DNA from 2 places in the Paenibacillus glycanilyticus genome. Region 1 is predicted to be linked to the other one. Evidence: riboswitches for the same ligand, from Rfam matches in the RefSeq annotation. Region 1 holds a riboswitch; the other holds the start of a gene.
The links. Region 1 has a riboswitch for cyclic di-GMP ahead of ACR9FF_RS19345 (methyl-accepting chemotaxis protein). Riboswitches for the same ligand answer to the same signal wherever they lie in the genome.

Region 1 (9,693 bases):
CGTTCATCCCCTTGGACAGCGTGCTGATCCTGTCCGCAGGCTGCAATTTCATGAACTGCAGCATCTCATCGGCCTTTGCGGCGTCAAAATCCGGATAGAAATCTTTATAAAAGCTTATCGCGTCCTTCACCCGCATCCAAGACTCCGTCAGAGGTTTATCCGGCATAAAAGAAGTCAAAGCTTTGGTCCGCTGACCGCTTGGTTCCCCGCAGACGAGCAATTGACCGGAGGATGGCGGCATGAGGCCCGCGGCGATTTTCATCAAGGTGCTTTTGCCGCTGCCGTTGCTGCCGAGCAATCCAATGATCCTGCCGGGCTGGATTTTGAAAGAAACATTGTCCAGCGCACGCTTGGCCCCATACGTTTTTGTTACTCCCGATAGCTCCAAGATCGATTCCACGTCTCTTATTCACTCCTGTCGGTACGACTCTCCGCTTTGCCGTCTTTTACGGCATCCTTCACGATGGCCACGATGTCGTCCTTCTCGAAGCCAAGCTCCCTCATTCCCTGCACAAAGCGTTCGAGCAGCTCGCCCGCCATCTCTTTCTTGATTTGCATAATCGTCGACTCCCTACTCGTCACAAATCGGCCAAGTCCTCGTCTTGTCTCTACAATACCTTCCCGCTCCAGCTCCTGGAACGTACGTTGAATCGTATTGGGGTTAATCTGCAGCTCAAGGGCCATATCCCGCACCGATTCGATTTTATCCCCGGGATTTAATCTGCCGGTAATAATCTGCTTCTTCACATAGTTCATAATCTGAATATAAATCGGCATATTGTTGTCAAATACAATTGTCACGGGTCAAGATTCTCCTTTCCATCTGTCGGCCCCAAACGCCTCGCTTAAGCGATGTCGCGCTTCTTGAAAACGGCGAAGCTGACGGATAGGAACAGCGCCATATATACAAGCAGTATAACAATGGAAAAGGCTAGCGTCATCCCCTCAACCGGCACTGCGTCGCTGCGGTAGACCGACAGGTCCGTATTGGCGAACAGCAAATACTTCGTAATCGAATAACGGGACAGCAGCATAACCAGAAGACTGCCGACCATCATGGAGAAAATACCGATGCCGATTGCCGCACCGTTTGATTTTGTCAGAATGCCAATCATAAAGGTCAGCGTGACGAACACGATGGAGTAAACGGCCAGGCTCGCTATATTGCCAAGAAAATCCGTCCATGTCGATTCTCCCGCTCCGCCGCCGTATACGATATAACCGGCAACAACGGCAAACACGGCTGCGGTTACGACTAACGTCAGCGCGTAAAGCACGGAGACGATATATTTGGATGCTAAAATTTTGTGACGGCTTTGCGCCCGGATCAGGAGAAACTTAATGGTGCCGTAGCGGTATTCCTGCGTTACGCTGCCTGCCGCGGCAAGAACGGCAAGAACCGGAACAAGCTGGCCTGCGGCTTGCAGCATAATCGTGCCGGTCGCGAAATCAACCGTTGAATTCAGGCCGTCAGGAGACAATTTATAGAAAGCAAACGCTAAAATCGCGAAAACGGCAGCGAGAATGGCGTAAGCGACGAAGAACGACTTCTTTTTACTGAGCTTAAGCCACTCGTTAATTAACAATCCCGAAAAATTACGCAATGCGGTTACCCCCCGTCAGCTTCATAAACTCTTCTTCCAAGGTTGCGCGTACTTCCTCAATCCGGTAGATCGCAACGCCTTCGGCCGCAAGCTTCGCGACAATACCCGGAATTTGGTCATGCAGCAGCTTGATGGTAATCCGGTTCGTGAAGGAGTCGGCTTGCGTTACCTCAACCCCTTCGATCTGGCCGATCACTTCTTGCGCTTGCCGCGCGTTTCCTACCTGCATGGAGATGGTGAGCACCTTCTGCTTCGGCGATTCCGTCTCTCCGATGGAACGAGCCGTTACAAACCTGCCCTCCTGAATGACGATAACGCGGCTGCACATGAGCTCAATCTCGCTGAGCAAATGGCTGGAGACCAGAATCGCAATGCCTTCGGACTCCGCTATCCGCTTCAAATATTCGCGCATCTCCTTGATTCCCGCGGGATCGAGACCGTTTGTCGGCTCATCGAGAATGAGCAGCTTAGGCTCATGGAGCAGCGCTTGCGCGATGCCAAGTCGCTGGCGCATGCCAAGCGAATAGGCTTTTACCTTTTTGCCGAGCGCCTCCTGCATGCCGACCAGCTTCGTAACTTCCTCAATCCGGTCGTTGGTTACCCCCTCCGTCATCCTCTGGTATTGCTTCAAGTTGTCGTAGCCCGTCATATACGGGTAGAACTCGGGGTTCTCGATAATTCCTCCGACATGCCTAATCGCCTTCTCGAAGTTCGTCCGGACGCTTTGCCCGCAAATCCGCACATCCCCTTCCGACATTCCGATTAAGCCCACAATCATCCGCATCGTTGTTGTTTTGCCTGCCCCGTTTGGACCAAGCAATCCAACAACCTCTCCCTTTGCGATATCAAAGGATAATCCGTCTACAATCGCTTTGCTGCCGATCTTCTTCGTTAAACCGTCCAATTGAAGCACGATAGACGGATTCGTAATTTTTGCCGTTGTCATAGCGCCTCTCCCTTTTGTATTAGTGTTATAGTTGAATAGTACACTAGATCATTAGTGATGTAAAGAGGTTAAAACGAAAATATCCATTTTTTTACGAAAAATAGTTGTTAGCCTAAGGAGACTGTCCTAGAATAGATAAGCACTAACAACCGCTTTGATTGGAGGTTACGAGGATGAGGCTGTTTCATTTCAGCGAGGAAAGCGTTATTGACGTCTTTGTTCCCAGGGTAAAAGCCAACCGGACCGATATGCCGCCCGTTGTCTGGGCGATTGACGAGGAGCATCAATTCACGTTTTTCTTCCCGAGGGATTGTCCCCGGATCGTCTACACGAGATCGGAAGGATTAACCCCCGAAGAGGAACAAAGATTTTTCGGCACGACAGCCGCAAACATTGTTATTACCGTTGAGACCGGCTGGCATGAACGGATAAAGCAAACAACCTTGTACCGATACGAGCTGTCTCCGGAATCCTTCGAGCTATTCGACGAATACGCCGGTTACTACATATCCAAGGAAACCTTAGTCCCCCTTGCGGTAAAGCCGCTTCCCGATCTGCTTGGTCTCTTGGTAGAGCTTGGCATCGAGCTCCGCTTCACCCCGAATCTTCATCCGCTTAGAGAAGCTATTCAACAATCCTCCCTCCGTGACTATGGCATTCACCGGTTCCAGTATGCGCAAGCCGATACAAGACCTTGAAAAACGACAAAGGCTGTCCTCCCCGGAAGGAGAACAGCCTTTGTCTTTGCCTATAGGATTGGAATTAAACTTTAAAGATTGCCGCTTTTTCTTTGAGCTCATACGAGGATTGCTGCAGATTTTGCGCCATCCCTTGCAGATTGTCCGAAATGCTGTTCTGCTCGACGGACAAATGCCCCATCTGCTCCATCTTGCCATTTACCTCGGAGGAGGTATGCAAAAGCTTGTCCACCGCGGTCACGATATGCGTGATGCCGGTTGTAATTTCATTGATGGCCGTCGAAATCTCGCTGACTTGCTCGGACAACGTATGGCTCTGCTTCTCCAGTCCTTTGAACACGTCGCTTGCCGCCGTGGAGGCCTGCTTAGTGGAGAAGATCACCTCGGCGAAGGCGCCCATGCTCTTGCTGCTTGCCGCTACATCCTCTTGGATCAGGTACATTTCTTTCGATATGTTTTTGGAGATCTGATCGGTCTGACCCGACAGCTTGCGGATCTCCTCGGCTACAACTGCGAAGCCACGTCCATGCTCCCCTGCCCGCGCGGACTCAATCGATGCATTCAGCGACAGCAGATTCGTCTGCGTGTTGACATCCTGGATACTTTCCAGAAACTTCGATACGTTGCTGTAGCGTTCGGTAATGCGGTTAAAAGCTTCCGTTACCTGGTTGAATTGCTCAACCGTCTGGTTAACCATCTGGACAACGCCTTCCATATCCACCGAGCCGGTATGGGAATCGTCTCGCATCTGCTGCATGTCTTTGTTGATATAATCGCTCGACGCCGCAATTTCCTGCGAGCTTGCAGAGATCTGCTCCGTTACCGCCGAGATCGAAGTCGCATCGTCATATTGGGAAAGCAAAACGGTTGTTCCCAGATCGATCTGCCCTTTCACCTGCTCGGATGCCGTACGGTTGCGGGCGATCATATCGCCCATCTGGTTCGACATCTGGAGAACGGTCTGGCTTACGCCTAACGTGGCTTTGATGGTTGCTTTCAAATTATCGCCCATGGATGCTAGCGAACGGTCGATATCGCCAAACTCGTCTTTGCGGTCAAGCGTTAGGTTATATGTAAAATCATTATGCTGATAGGCTTGAATACGTCCCATAATGCCTTGAAGACCAGATCGGATGCTTCTGATCAAACCAATCGTGAACAGGAACGGAATGACGGCCAGAATAAGTACGTTAATCAGGATGATCATATTCGCCGTATCCACGCTTTTCGAGAGAACCTCATCCGTATGCGCCGCATCTACGGTAATCCGGGCGTTGACGTTCTGATTGGCGAACTCCAGCTCATTCAGATAAATATTGACGAGCCTAAGCACTAGCGCCGATTTCATCTCGGCCGTTACATTTTCAAACTGGGTAACATTCGAGCTCTTCAAGTCATTGTAGGCAATCTCGTAGATGTTCGCCTGACCAATGTAGGTCTGCTGCTCCTCTGCCGCAGGGAACATCTTGTCCAGCTTCTCGAATGTTGTCTTCAAATGCTCGATTTGTCCCGGCATATCGGCCAAACGTTCCTTCGGATCGACAACCTCCGCATTCTGGCTGTTATTGTTGTTCTCGATCGAGTTGATCATCATCAGAAGCGTTTGAAGCAGCGAATTAGAGATCCCTTCGTATTCGCGCTGCGCGCTAGTCAACGTATTCGCATTTTTGACGGCATGGGATACCGACAGATTTTGCGTGTAGATAAACGCGCCTGCCCCTACGTTAAACAAAGTGATGATACTGGTCAGCAGAAGCAGCCGCACACCGATCTTTCTTCTGCCCTCCACAAGCTGTTTTCTTGCACCTAGCCATTGCAATGCCTTCTTAACCCATTCCTTCATCCTCGTCGTCTCTCCTCGCTGTCACTGAAAAAAGAAAATAAGCTATCCGGCCATGGACGGGCGGATAGCTGTTTAAGGCACTATGTCCTGCGTCCGGCGGTCTGGCAGCCATCGCTTCTATGCAGCATTAGGCCCATAACTTTGCGTCCTTGCCTTTCGGCAAGTTTGCCTTTTTCAGTTTAATTACGCTATTTTCGACACAAGGACTAGTTTAGGATATATATACCTATTTGTAAACAAAAAATGGCTCAATTCCCAACACTGCGACTTTAGCCTCATCTCTCTTTGAATCGCTCTTCGAAGAAGTTATAATAGAATTCAAATAAAGACAGAGACGGGAGTAATAGACGATGGAATTCCGGTTGGATCTGATTGACGATAAAGTAGAATTTTTTGAAGCTAGCGATCTGCGCACGCTGGAGCTGAAGATCGAGCAGCAGATCGAGAACAATAAAGCGCTTCTTCTGCAGGTTCATCATGTTCAGCATCATGCTGCATTTAACGCCAATACGGGTAAAATGCTATACAGCGCCGTTGTTCATTTCAAGGCTAAGAAGCTCTAGAAAATCCTCTCAAAAAAAGTCTTGCATAATCCGTACAAGCTGTGGCATAATACGTTTTGTGCCCGACACAAACAATATGCCGGTGTAGCTCAGTTGGTAGAGCAACTGACTTGTAATCAGTAGGTCGTGGGTTCGACTCCTATCGCCGGCACCATTCTTTTCCGGGACGTAGCTCAGCTTGGTAGAGCACCTGGTTTGGGACCAGGGGGTCGCATGTTCAAATCGTGTCGTCCCGACCATAGAGCAAACACGGAAGCTTGATAGGAATCAGGCTTTTTTTGTTTTTCTTCTATTATATACGTTTGAACACATCCCTTAACGTCTGAATGATAAATGCCACATCCTCATCCGTAGAAGACAACGGCGGACTGATCGTAAGCACATTATTGTAGCCTGCGACGGTATCGCCGTTTTTACCTATTATAAGTCCTTTCGCTTTACACTCCCCTATGATCCGGACCACGCCAGAGAGCGGATAAGGCTCCTTCGTCTGTTTATCGCTGACTAGCTCAATGCCCATCAGAAAGCCAAAGCTGCGGATATCTCCGACTATCGGATGCTCTTTCAACTCAGATAAGCCCTCGATAAGCCGTTCGCCAAGCGTTGCCGACCGTTCCACCAGCTGTTCCCGCTCCAGAATCTCGAGATTTGCCAGGGCAAGAGCACAGGCTGCCGGCGCGCCGCCAAACGTATTCAGATGACGGAAATGGCTGTACATGTCTTTCCCTTTGAAGGATTCGTAAATGTCTTTGCGTACTGCCGTCGCCGACAATGGCAGATACCCGCTGGTTAATCCTTTCGCCATCGTAACGATATCCGGCTTGATGCCGTAATTCATATGGCCAAACTTGCGGCCCGAACGGCCAAAGCCGCAAATCACTTCGTCGATAATGAGCAGAACGCCGTACTTCGTGCAGATGTCCCTGACCTTCTCGAGATAGATAGGCTCAGGCACAAGGACTCCCCCGCCGGTAATCGCAGGTTCCATAATGACTGCCGCGATCGTCTCCTGCCCTTCCCATATAATCGTCTCTTCAATTGCCTGGGCGCATTGCAAATTAAACTGCTCGACCGTTATCCCTTCCGGACGCCGGTAGCTGTCCGGCGGACGAACATGAAGGAAACCTCCGGCAAGCGGTTCATACTTATATTTGCGCTGGGCTTGCCCGGTTGCGGCTAGAGCCCCCATCGAATTGCCATGGTATGCCCGGTATCGGGAAATAAACTTGTACCGGCTTGGGGCACCGGATTGCTCATGATATTGCCTTGCTATCTTGAAGGCTACTTCATTCGCGTCCGACCCGCTGTTCGAATAGAAGATGACATAATCATCCTCCAGCCATTCATTCAGCTTTTCCGCCAAGCGGATCGCCGGTTCGTGGCTTTGCGTCAGAGGATAGTAGGACATGGCTTTGAGCTGTTCATAAGCTGCGCGCGCCAGCTCCTCGCGGCCGTACCCCACATTCACGCACCAGAGACCGGACATCCCGTCCAAATACCGGTTACCCCGGCTATCCGTAATCCACGAGCCTTGTCCTTCCTTAACGACCATCGGAGGTGCCTGCTCGTTATAAGGCGTCATGGCATGCCATACATATTGACGGTCCTTGGCAATCAGATCCAAATCATCCTGGTTCGTTGACATCTCTATACACTCCTCTCCTGAATCCTAGCAGTACCATGCCGTAACCTTTTTTAAGCGCATAGAATTCAACCCCGTCACTCTTACATCTATGTCTAGTATAGGGGGGAATATTACCGTTTACATTAGACAGAATGTCACGAAGTACAGAGACTTTTTCAACCTGAACGTTACATAAAACCGGAGCAGACCCGGGCTGCTCCGGCTAGGAGTCGGCACATTTGGGCCGACCTTAACGCTGAGGCGTATCCTTAAGCCCCGATATGATACGAGCTCTGGTCTCACGCAGTCGCAATTCCGCGCCATGGGGAGTTTGCGGCTCGCTCCAGAAGAAGCCGTCTCCCTTGTATCTAGGGATTAGGTGCATATGATAATGCGTCAGATCGTTGAAGATACCGCCATTCTGGCAGATGCTAATCCCGTCCGGACGAAAGACTTCCTTCAAGGCGACGGACAGCTTCTGAGAAGCCGCCATAATGGCTTGAGCTGTCTCCGAATCAAGTTCATCTACATCAAGATAATGCTGCTTAGGCAAAATTAAGAGATGCCCTTCGTTAAACGGCGCAATGTCCAGCACGCAGGTCGCATACTCATTTTCGTAAACGATATGTAGATCTGGTTCCAATCCGTTAGCAATGCGGCAGCCTAAACAATCCATAAGGCTAGACATTCCTTTCCAGATTAATGACGAAGTCGGGTTTCGTAACGTAATCCATATAAGTGACCGTACCGTTAAAATCCAAATAAACCTGATACCTGGTCCGAATCGCCGGGGAATGGATCAAGTCAAGCACCTCCTCCTTCCGTACCCAGCGTACCTCCGAGGTTTCTTCGGAAGTTCGCAAAGAACCTCCTGCCGGGCGGCATATAAAATCCAGCATCAGCTTGGTCGGCACATCGGTTACGCCATCATGCCATTTGTACATGCAAGTATTCGAATATACGCCGATCATTTGCAAGACCACGCATGTGATCCCGCTTTCTTCCTCTATTTCACGCTTAAGAGCATCGGTCAGATTCTCCCCGACTTCCACCTGACCGCCGGGAAACACCCATCCGTCATGCTGGGTTTTCACAAGCAGGACATCTCCGCGCTCATTCGCCACTATACCGCCAACAGCCACAATATGAGTCGGCATCACCATACGTTTTTCCTCCCCTCAGCTTGTACGACGAACGATAAAAGTAAGCCAATTTCCCCGGTATTCGATGGACTTCCCGTATTTGATTTCCTGAACGGCCTGGGGAATAACCCGCTCCAACACAATCTCCCAACCGTTATAACATTCTCTCAAGAGATGAAAAGCATCGTCTGTCGACAGATTTAATTCTATTAATCCTTCCGCCACTACGCCGGTACTATGATCGAGCTCTTCGGTCTGCGTACTCATTAAGATTGCATGAATGCCGCGGGATCTTGTTCCTTCTATCATGCGGTCAATGACGGTTCGAAAAGCATCTACCGAGGAAACATGCTCTAACGAAGAGCAAGCAATAATATAGTCATAGGATTGCGCCGGAATCCGGTAATGCTCAATATCTGCAATTACGGCTTCAAGATTATTTTGAACCTCGTATTTTTCCGCGTTATCCCGTAAAATCTCGACAGCAGAAGGAAGGAGATCAACGGCCGTCACCTTTCCGTTACTCGCTTTGATCGCTTGCGCAATGGGAATCGCATTTCGTCCAACACCGCTGCCAAGGTCCAATACTCGCATCTGATTCGGATCCAGCAAGACGAAAGTGTCCATAATGGCTTTTACAGGTTTAGAGATCCAAGTTCCGGGAGCAAACAACTCATGCTCCGCATAAAACTTCTCATGGTACTTCATTTCTTCGGTTCTTGCCTGGAGAAATCTTGATTCCAAAGTAGATTCGCCTCTCTCTTTCTCTTAATCTCTTCATTCTCCCTATATTTCCCATAAAAAGCAACTCATTTCTCCCTTACGCCACGCTCATTTCTGCCTTTATCATCCAGCAAACGGTACAAATAATAGATCCCTCGCAGCTGTTCGCGAATGGTTGTATTCAAGTATTCGAGGGATTCCCGTGCTATACGGAGTGCATGCTCCGTATGGTCATGGTCAAGCTCCTGAATGACTTGGCGGATGACTTCAAGCGGTAAATTCGCAGCCCGCAATGTACCGATAATCCTAATCTTGCGGACCTCTGCGGAATGAAAAATGCGATATCCGCTTCCTTCATCTCGGGTTAGCTGAATTAGCCCAGCCTTCTCCCAGTGACGGATCGCAGAAGCTGGAATGGAGGTTTCGCTGGATACTTCGCCAATGGTCCAGTTCTTTTTGGAGGGCCGGATTTCAATATTATTCAGCCCCGCTGTCTCCAGAACTTGTACCGTTTGCTCCGCCATTTTCTTCTTTTGATTCAATTCGGCCT
Region 2 (9,693 bases), 1.7 Mb from region 1:
CGTCAACATCATCGAAAGGGAGGTTAAGCTATGAAAAAGCTGTTGTTTGCTGTCTTGTTGTTCGTAACGACGATCTTAGCTGCTTGCCAGGACAAAGAAGTAACCGAAGCACCGGCAGAGCCTGACCTGATTCTTCATCTCAGCAAATCGGAAGGAAAAGACTACTCGCTTTATAAGAAAATCGAAGATAAAGAAACGGTAACGATGGTGATGGATCTTTTATCTCAAGTCGATTGGGAAAACGCGGAAGTATCCATGTCCCGGCAGCCGGATTACAAAATTCGAACCATTAATAGGGATTCAACCGTCAGTTACGAGCAAGCTACATACGCGATATGGATTTCCCCGCAGAAGGACCGCGTAGAAGCAGTAATTGAAGGGCAGTCCAAATACGGAAAAATGACAAAGGAGAATACGAAAAAACTGCTGCCTATTCTGGAATCTCCCTGATACCTAACGGACCGGCATACTTTTACGGTTTACCGCGCTACCCGGCACTTGATCCTGACGTATAAGGGGTATACTAGGAATAAAAGGGAAGGGAGCAGAGCGATTGGGATGAGTTCAAGTTCAATTAAGGAGCAGAACAAGGTACTATTGAGGTCTTTTATATTCACGGTTCTGATTCTGTTCGTGTTCGGATGGATCGCACAGCTTGTGAGCGGACAGAGGATTGCTGCTTTTGATAATAAAATGACGGACGCCATTCGAAGCGTGCGTTCCGATGCCATGACGGTCGTTATGAGAGTATTTACCGAGCTCGGGTCGGAATATCTGGTCATCCTTATCGTTATTGCCTTTTCGTCGCTATTTGCGTTTATCGGCTACCGGAGAGAGCTTATCTTCTATTTAGGCGTGATCGTGAGCTCGGCATTGCTGAATCTGGTGCTCAAGACGATCTTTCATCGGGCAAGACCGGACATTAACCGGATTATCGAAGCGTCGGGCTTCAGCTTTCCAAGCGGGCATTCCATGTCGGCTTTTACGTTATACGGCATTACGATTTATTTCCTGTGGAAGCATTTGAAGTATGGATGGATGCGGGCGGTTGTGATCTTGGTTGGAATCGTGATTATAGCCATGATCGGGATCAGCAGAATTTATCTTGGGGTACATTATCCAAGCGATGTGGTTGGCGGTTATTTGGTCAGCGCGGCGTGGCTGATGATGAGTATCGGGTTATACGAGCGATTTTTGGAGCAGCGATGGCTCTCCCGGAAGTTTCGGCTTGGCGGCGGCAAAAGCGAAGGACCCTCCTCAGTATAGGATGGTCCTTTTTCATTTGCGGCAGCGAATCATCTTTTCCTCCAGGTGAGCGGCTTCATCACATGCAGCAGCGGAGTAAGGAAACCTTTGCGGCGGTCTTTTTTCAAATCGCTGTCGTATTTGACGTAACGTCCGGAGCGAATGGCGTGGTCGAGCTCAGCCTGGCGCAATTTATGCAGCTGGTCGACGGTGTGATAATCGTTGTAATTGTACGGCATTTCAACATCCCCTTTAAACGGTTGAAGTATTTGCTTTCTTGTTTTCATTATGCAGGTGAAACAAAGAGGTAAAAAGTGTAGAATATTTGCAATAGATTTCCCCTTTTAGCGAGGTGAGGAATAGTGCTGGCATTGGAACGTTATTTGACCTTATACAACCGGTTTGCCGGCGCGCCTGGAGCAGGCGCTACAGCAGAGGCGTCCCTGGAGCAGGTGGCGGAAGCTTTATTTTGCACGGAGCGTAATGCCAAGCTGGTAATCCGGAAGCTGACGGAAGAAGGACTGATCGATTGGCAGGCGGGACGGGGCCGAGGCAACCGTTCGCAAATTACGTTTCGGGAAGATCGGGAGAAGCTGCTCCTTGACCTGTCGAGGCGGTATGCGGAGGACGGCGAATACAATAAGGCGTTCCATCTCCTCCAATCCTATGGAGAAGGGACAGGAGCGAACGAGAAGTTTATGGAATGGATGAGCGGCAGCTTTGGCTTCCGAAGACAGCCCGGGAAGGAAGCGGATGTGCTCCGTCTCCCGATTTTCAAGACGATTATGACGCTTGATCCGGCTGATTTTGTCTATTCCTTATGCTCGCATATGATTCAGCAGATTTTCGACCGGCTTGTCCTGCTGGATGAATCGACCGGACAGATTAAGCCCGCTATCGCGCACTATTGGGAGCATAATGAAGACGCAACCGTATGGACCTTCCATCTGCGGAAGGGAATCCTTTTTCATGGCGGACATGAGCTTACGGTGGAGGATGTTGTATTTACGGCGGAGCGTCTGAGGAACGGAGGCAAGCGCAACAGCTGGATTATGCGTTCCCTGGAGCGGGTGGAAGCCGTATCGGAGCGGATTGTAAGGTTTCATCTAATCAGGCCGAACTGGCTGTTTCTGAAATACGCGTCTTCGAATGTGATGGCGATACTGCCGGTCAATCTGCTGGGGTTAAGCGAAGAGCAGTTCTGGCAGCTGCCTTCCGGTACCGGACCGTTCCAGATTGACGAGTGGAAGGACGGCAGGCTGCTTCTGGGAGCAAATCCGCATTATTATCAATCCCGTGCCCATCTGGATCAGGTAGAGATCGTTCATGTGCCGCAGACGGAAGCTATAAAAGCCGGAATGACCAGCTGGCAGCAGTTGATCTGCGACCCCACTCTTAGGGATGTAACGGCGGAGAACGGCTGGATTCAAATCGAATCGAGGAGCTTATGCACCAGTCTGTTAAGCTGGAATATGAAGAAGGCTGGTCCGCAGAGGTCCGAGACTTTCCGCCGTATCGTTAACCGGCTTATTGACCGCCATGCCATGATTCGGGAATTGTCCGGTTATAGGGATTTTCCGGCAAGAGGATTTTTCCCCGAGCTCTTAGGCGCTCATGAACCAGAAACGAATAGTCTGGGACCGGAGGAAGCAAGCAGGCTGCTGCTTGAAGCAGGGTATGACGGGACGCCGATGTCCTTATGCTCTCATCCGGGTCATGCCGAGGATGTGAACTGGATTGCGGATCGCTGCCGCCGCGCGGGTATTCCCGTAGAGGTCCGTATTGAGGCGCCTTATACGATTCATCATGTCCTGGATGAGATTGATCTGCTGTTCCATGCGCTTGTATTTCCGGAGGAGGACGTAAGTCTCATTGAGGGCTGCGAGCAGGAGGGAAGCTTTCTGAAGGAGCTGATGAGCCCGGAGCTGTCGATCTGGACGATGGAAAGCTTCGATCAGGCGCTGGCAAGCGAAGATCCGGCAAGTCGAAAGGCGATTTACACGGCTATTGAAGAGAGACTTAAAGGCGAAGCACAGGTGCATTTTGTCCTTCATATGAAATTTCATACCGATTACCATCCTTCGTTAAAAGGTGTCCGGATCAATTCGCTTGGGTGGATCGATTTCAAGGATATTTTCCGTACCTAATTATTAACGCGATTGACGGTCTGCCACCGGCAGGCTGTTTTTTGCGCGTACTATTCGGGTGAGGCTTGCGTAAGGCCAACCGTTAAAGCCCGGTTCGTCCACATCACCTGTTGAACCTCATCCGCTTGCGCGGCTTGGCATTGCACGATGACGGTAACCTCCGCTTTGTGCCTGTTGTGTTCTTGGTGTTTCTTCGCGAATACGGCATTGATGCCGAATCCCAGGAAGAAGCCAATAAAGGCGAAGATTAGTCCCCATATAACCGGCCCCCATGTCCATATAAATCCAAGGCTGGTGCCAATAACGGACAACCCCGTAGCAAAGGCCAAGCCAATCTCGATTCCTGTCGAGAGCGAACTCTCCTTATTTGGCTTATCGAATTGAAAAGTCTTGGATTCCTTGTCCATGCATACGACTAGCAGTCGTTCCTTGGATAGGCCTAAACTTTCCAATTTGGTCAGTGCTTGCTCAAGCTCTATAGAATGCTTGAAGGTGCCAATAATAATCATCTGGTTTCACCTGGCTTGCCAAAAAATTGTACAGCAGAGGAGCGGTAACGTTCTGCCAGATGCTGGCGCTGCTCCAGGCTGAAAAGCTTATTATGCTCTTTAGCTTTTATAAAGGCATGATAGACGGAACCGCCAATAACGGAAGGCATAAACAACAGCCAGTGCGCCCGCAAAACGGCGATAGACTCCGAAAGCCTGCCGGTCAGGAGGTAGACCAGCGATTCATGCGCGTGGGACAAAACAACATAGAGCCACCACCAGAACATCGCATAGAAGGCCAGGCCAATCCGATGATTATATAGCTGGCCCATGCCAGGAAAGAGCAGGGAAATGACGGCTGCGGCTAACGGACTTTTAGGCTGGATATATTGAACCTCGGACGTAAACAGCTTCATGCTTGGCAGAGGCGCGTCTTTTAGCTTGGCAATCCGGTAGAGCTTGTTCTGATAGACCGCGGAGCAATAGCAATCCCACATCGCGACGAAATAAATAATGATATACCCAATCACATACCTTGGTTCCAGAACCTCCGAAGCCTCCGCGAAATTCCCGCATAACGTATAGACAATGGCATCGTTGACATGGCCAAGCGTGTTGAATATCACTTCCGATAACGTAAGGAAGGTTCCTCTTAAATATTGGTTCAGCAAAAAATGTCCGAAGCCGGGAAAAGCCGCCGACCACCACCAGACCATATAGGGATTGCAGGAATGTATGGAAGTAATGCCAAACGGGCTTAGCTTGGCAATTGGCCTACGTGAGGGGTTCAATGATCAGTTCTCCCTTCGAAATCGCATGGAGGATTTCTCGGCAATAATCCGGTGAAGTCCTCCAAGCAGCTGAATAACTAGAATTTGCAGCATGAGCATAAGGACAACCAGTCCCATGCCGGATGTATATAAAATTTCCCGCCGGCTAAGCCACCAGTAGCCGCAGCCGAGCAAACCAATGACGATTGCTTTCCAGATCCAATGGCTCCGCAAGGAAATTAACAAGGCAAACAAGACGGAATCGATATGGACAATTAAGGTAGCGAAAGCCAGGTTATCTCTTGCGGGATCCTCAAACCATCCGGGTCTGAAGCCAATTTGGTGAAAAAGAAGCAGAAAGCCGGACATGAATGTTCCTTGCAGGGATACATTAATGATATAAAGCATAATCAGACGGAACAGGTAGGGCTGATTCCCTTGGCTTAGCCTTTTCCAGAGCCAGTTCCCCATAATGGGCAGCAAAATTAAACCTATTCCCGTATAGATGAGTTTCCACCAACGATGCTCGAAAACCCCTAAATAGATAAAGGTTTGTTCAATTCCCATAAACCCCACGGCAATAAGCAAAACCCACCGAAAGCGAATGCCGAAAGCGGCAATTAAGGTGCAGATAGACGGCACGATAAACCCGTTCGATACAATAGAGCCTATCGCGCTGTCATAGAACGAATTACGCAGTATCCCGGGCTTATAGCTGTAGCTGTTAAGAAGTACAAAGATGACAAGCTCCAAGATGTAGACCGCCCCGGCTATGCAAATATAGAAGGGAATGATCTTTAAGCTTTTTGTTCTGAACCAGGAGAGCGCGATAAACACTAAACTAGCAATAATAAGGAGCAAATACGGGACAAACGATGGAATAAAATCATCTCCGGGTCGGCAGAATGTAGGGACTGGAATTATTTTTCCAATTTTATTCTAATTTATTCCATTGATAATATCTTTGCCGGTAAAGATGGAATAAAGGCTTTTACATCAAACCTTCAATTGTACGGAACACTCCCTTAATGTTCATCAATAAAATAGGTCTTGTACCACATTTCACCTAAATGGGAGAGTGAATTCATGTACGCGTCACCAATGAAACGAATGGTGAAAACAGCTGTAGCCGGAACGATGGCAGCGGCTCTGCTTGCGGCTCCGTTCCTGTATTCGCAGTCGGCTTTTGCCGCGGTTGGCACGCCTAACTATGAGGTGAAGCTGACCCTCGATCCGGCTCTTGTGCTGGATTCGAGCCATAATCTAGTCAACTCCGTCCGCAGCGAATTCGACACGGGGAGCTCGTACAAATCCTACAAAGTGCAGTACATGGACACGGCAGCACAAAGCCTGCAAGGTCAAGGCTGGAGCGAACGGATCCGCAAGCGGGACGATCAGAGCAACCATGAGATTCAATACAAGAAGCGTTATGATGTAGTAAACGGCAATATTAACGCGGCTTTGACGCAAGCCGCAAGCGAGGGGCTTGATTCGTCTTCCGGCTTTGACTTCCAGGTCGATTGGGGCTACTCCAAGCAAACGCTCAGCATTGATTACGAAAAGGATGTGACGATCTCGGGCTCCAGCGGCAGCGGTCTCAAAATGCCAAACGAATCGACATCGCGCACGGTATCGGTATCTAACGAACCAAGCAAGTTTGCGAACTGGACAAGCACGGGCTGGGGTACGGCGCAGCTGAACAACGCGTTGGTGTACGGCCCGGTTGATTTCAAACGTTACGAGGGTACGTTTGACGATCTCGATCTGGACATCGAGGTGTGGACGGTAATGAATGAAGCCAAGACGGGCAACGAGTATTGGGTAGAAGCCTCCTTTAAGACCGACAGCTACAGCGAAGCAAGCTCAACCCGAACGGCACTTATTAACGAGCTGAATAGCAAAGGCTGGCTGATTCCGCAGGATTTGCTCCGGACGAGCCAGATTATTGAGCGTTACGCACCAGCTCCTGCCGTACCGGATACAACGGCTCCGTCAACTCCAACGAATGCTGCGGCAACGTCCGTGTCGAGCAGTCAGATCAATCTGAGCTGGACCGCTTCGACGGACAACGCCGGCGTAATCGGCTATAACGTTTACCGCAATGGAGTGCTGGCCGGTTCGACAACCGGCACTACGTATAGCGACACTGGACTATCTGCTTCCACTAGCTATTCCTATACGGTGAAGGCGAAGGATGCGGCGGGCAATGAATCCGCGGCAAGCGGCACGGTCAGCGCAACAACGCTGGCAGCCGGCAACGGCGGTTCAACAGGCGGTGCATATAATGTGAACGGCAGCACGGGTACTTACATCGAGGCGGAGAATTACACGGCGAAAAACGGTACTTTCGTCAGTGCGGCTTGTTCGGCCTGCTCGAATGGCTTAAACATGGAGACGCCTAACGGCTCCGGCGACAGCAATACGAACTATATCGCGTACACGATTAACGTGACGAACGGCGGCTCCTTCTACGTGCATGTGCTGAGCAGCGGCGTCGACACCAGCTCGGACAGCTTTACGGTAGCGATTGACAGCACCTCAGGCTCGCAGTTGACAACAACTTCAAACGGCACATGGGCCTGGAAAAAACCAAGCAGTTCAATTTCAATCGCAAACGGCACGCATACGCTTTATATTAAAGTTAGGGAAGACGGCGCGAAGGCAGATAAAATCTACCTGTCGAAGTCGAGCACGGCGCCAACCGGACTTGGCGGAACGGCCGCCGTACCGGTGAGCTAAATAGCTATTAAACAGAGCGGACACCTGATGGTGTTCCGCTTTTTTTTTTTTTTTTTTGTTATTTTTTAATCGTTTGGTCGCAGGACTAATCTTCTATTAATCTAGTAGTTCTATAAGACTATTTTCCTGAAAATGAATTTACAACCATGCATAATTTACTATATTATACAGAGCAGAATCCAAGATTATCATATCTTGCATATTTCTATGAACCGAAAAAGGCAAACCAGCCGCAAGGCTGGGACGCAAAGTCATGGGTCCCCCGTAGGATCGCCAGACCGCCGAAATCGCCGTGTCCGATCTATGCTTATAGCCGCACGCCTATTTTGGCGTTGCGGCTTTTTTTCGTGTCGACAACTAGACGGGGAGAGAAGAGAGAATGAAGGTTCGGGGAATATCGATTGTATTGATTGTGTCCTTATTGCTGGGGATGGCTCCGGCAACCGTATGGGGAGAAGCTGCGAAGGTAACAAGTCAGTTCGCGGCGGATCTGATTCCAACAGGGACAAGCGCCGATGACTCCGGCCAGGCTTGGACGGATGGGCCAAACAAGACGGAAAATCCGCTGTATTATTCGTTTAATAACGAGCAGGTATTACAAGCCATGACTGATCTTGGGGAAGACCACACGGGATCGGGCGGTTCGAGCCTAAAGATGAATGATACGAAAGCGATGTTTGATGAGCAAGCCGGACAAATTACGCTCAGCTGGAAAGACAGCCTGAGCAGTTGGATAGACTCGCAGGAAGGCGAGCCGCAAAGTCCTCCTGCCGGTTATCAAGTCACGATAACCGTAGAAGATTTGGCAACGAAGAAGAGCTATACGCTCGCCGGCGGCAAGAAGGATACAAGCGGCGAGAACAGCATCGTATGGAACGGGAAGGATGCGGACGGCAACCTGCTTCCTGACGGCGTTTATTACTGGACGCTTAAGGCAGATACCGTGCCAACGGTAACCTTTAAACTGCCCCCGGCCGAAGAAGGCGGCGAACCGGTCCTGAAGCCCGTGAAGGCGCCTGCCTACTCGATGGAGAAGCAGATGATCCGCCTGGACCGCAATGGTCCGGAGATAGCCGCCATTCATCCGCTTGGCGGCCAGAAGGTTGCGGTAGAAGTAAGAGATGCCGTAAGCGGCGTGAAGAAGCTGTCGGTTACGGGCGCTGCGCAGCTGACGAAGGAGTGGACTGGCGATGAGCTCCCTCTTGGAACGGCGGTGCCGATTACGGCAGGAAGCGGCGAGACGATTCATATTAAAGTCGAGGATGCAGCGGGCAATGTAACCGAGGATGAGCTGCCGCTGTATCCGTTCGTCACCGGTACGGGTGATGCGGACAGCATTCCTTATGCAGAGTCTCAGGTAGCCGGACAGAATGTACGGATTAACCTGGCATCGGGCAACGGCTTGCAGAGCTTTGACGGGTTCACGCAGGAGCGCCCAGGTACGGATCTTAATTTCTATCTGACCTATAACCATCAGAACCGGATCAAGGGAAAGCTGGGCTATGGCTGGAGCTTCAGTCTGGATTCCCGGCTGACCAAATGGCCGGACAAAGGCAATATCACATGGACAGGCTTCGACGGGACCGTCTATTGGTTCGAGCCTGCCGGAAATAACCAATATGTCACGTATGCGAATGGACAGAAGCAGCATTTTCCAAGCTTGACGTTTGATCCGGATTCAAGCTCCGCGGACAAGGACGCCTATATCATGGAATGGCCGGACCAACTGCGCTACCGCTTCCATAACGACGGGCGCTTCTGGCTGATCCAGGACCGCTATACGACGGAGATGTCCTTCGAATGGGAAGAGGTGTCGACGGCTTACGGCAGCGATTACCGGATCAAGAAAGTATTCGATATCGAGCAAAAGGACGTTGTGACCTTCAACTACGAGAAGGGCAAGGATACGCTGAGCTCGACGATTATTGCCGACATTGACGGTTTGGGCAATGAGATCGACAGCGAGAAGCGCAAGTTCTACTTCATGTACAATAAAGCCGGCGAATTTGTTGGTTATCGTGCGCCTTCCCAGACGATTACGCGTTTCGTCTACGATGACCTGCACCGCGTTGTCAAAGTGATCGATAACGGCAATAACATACGCGAGGAAGAAGGGGCAACGGAGGAATCCGTTACAACCGCATGGAAATACGGCGCGTTGAACCGGGTTGAGCGCATCAGCATGACCCGCAGTCAGGACCAGGCGGAGGAGTTCCTCGGCGTATCGTATGGAGCGAATGAAGCAACCGTGCAGCAGCCATCCGGCAGCTATAAGCTGAGCTGGGACCGGTATCTCCATCCGAC

Region 2: linked by a shared signal. The riboswitch ahead of ACR9FF_RS26830 (RHS repeat-associated core domain-containing protein) and the one ahead of ACR9FF_RS19345 (methyl-accepting chemotaxis protein) in region 1 are both predicted to bind cyclic di-GMP.

Annotation. Positions count from the first base shown of each region.
Region 1 is NZ_CP195155.1:4,216,870-4,226,562, forward strand. Features, by position in the region: gene ACR9FF_RS19320 (ABC transporter ATP-binding protein) at 1-400, opposite strand, end outside; gene ACR9FF_RS19325 (GntR family transcriptional regulator) at 406-801, opposite strand; gene ACR9FF_RS19330 (DUF2705 family protein) at 846-1,604, opposite strand; gene ACR9FF_RS19335 (ATP-binding cassette domain-containing protein) at 1,597-2,550, opposite strand; gene ACR9FF_RS19340 (DUF6886 family protein) at 2,724-3,248, shown strand; gene ACR9FF_RS19345 (methyl-accepting chemotaxis protein) at 3,313-5,091, opposite strand; cyclic di-GMP riboswitch class I at 5,184-5,271, opposite strand; gene ACR9FF_RS19350 (YrzA family protein) at 5,442-5,654, shown strand; tRNA gene ACR9FF_RS19355 (tRNA-Thr) at 5,733-5,808, shown strand; tRNA gene ACR9FF_RS19360 (tRNA-Pro) at 5,817-5,893, shown strand; gene ACR9FF_RS19365 (aspartate aminotransferase family protein) at 5,947-7,299, opposite strand; gene ACR9FF_RS19370 (HIT family protein) at 7,529-7,954, opposite strand; gene ACR9FF_RS19375 (NUDIX hydrolase) at 7,959-8,441, opposite strand; gene ACR9FF_RS19380 (class I SAM-dependent methyltransferase) at 8,457-9,164, opposite strand; gene ACR9FF_RS19385 (MerR family transcriptional regulator) at 9,230-9,693, opposite strand, start outside.
Region 2 is NZ_CP195155.1:5,955,296-5,964,988, reverse strand. Features, by position in the region: gene ACR9FF_RS26870 (hypothetical protein) at 31-450, shown strand; gene ACR9FF_RS26865 (phosphatase PAP2 family protein) at 559-1,266, shown strand; gene ACR9FF_RS26860 (hypothetical protein) at 1,296-1,484, opposite strand; gene ACR9FF_RS26855 (ABC transporter substrate-binding protein) at 1,608-3,392, shown strand; gene ACR9FF_RS26850 (hypothetical protein) at 3,443-3,901, opposite strand; gene ACR9FF_RS26845 (hypothetical protein) at 3,898-4,671, opposite strand; gene ACR9FF_RS26840 (hypothetical protein) at 4,675-5,403, opposite strand; gene ACR9FF_RS26835 (fibronectin type III domain-containing protein) at 5,737-7,389, shown strand; cyclic di-GMP riboswitch class I at 7,600-7,675, shown strand; gene ACR9FF_RS26830 (RHS repeat-associated core domain-containing protein) at 7,769-9,693, shown strand, end outside.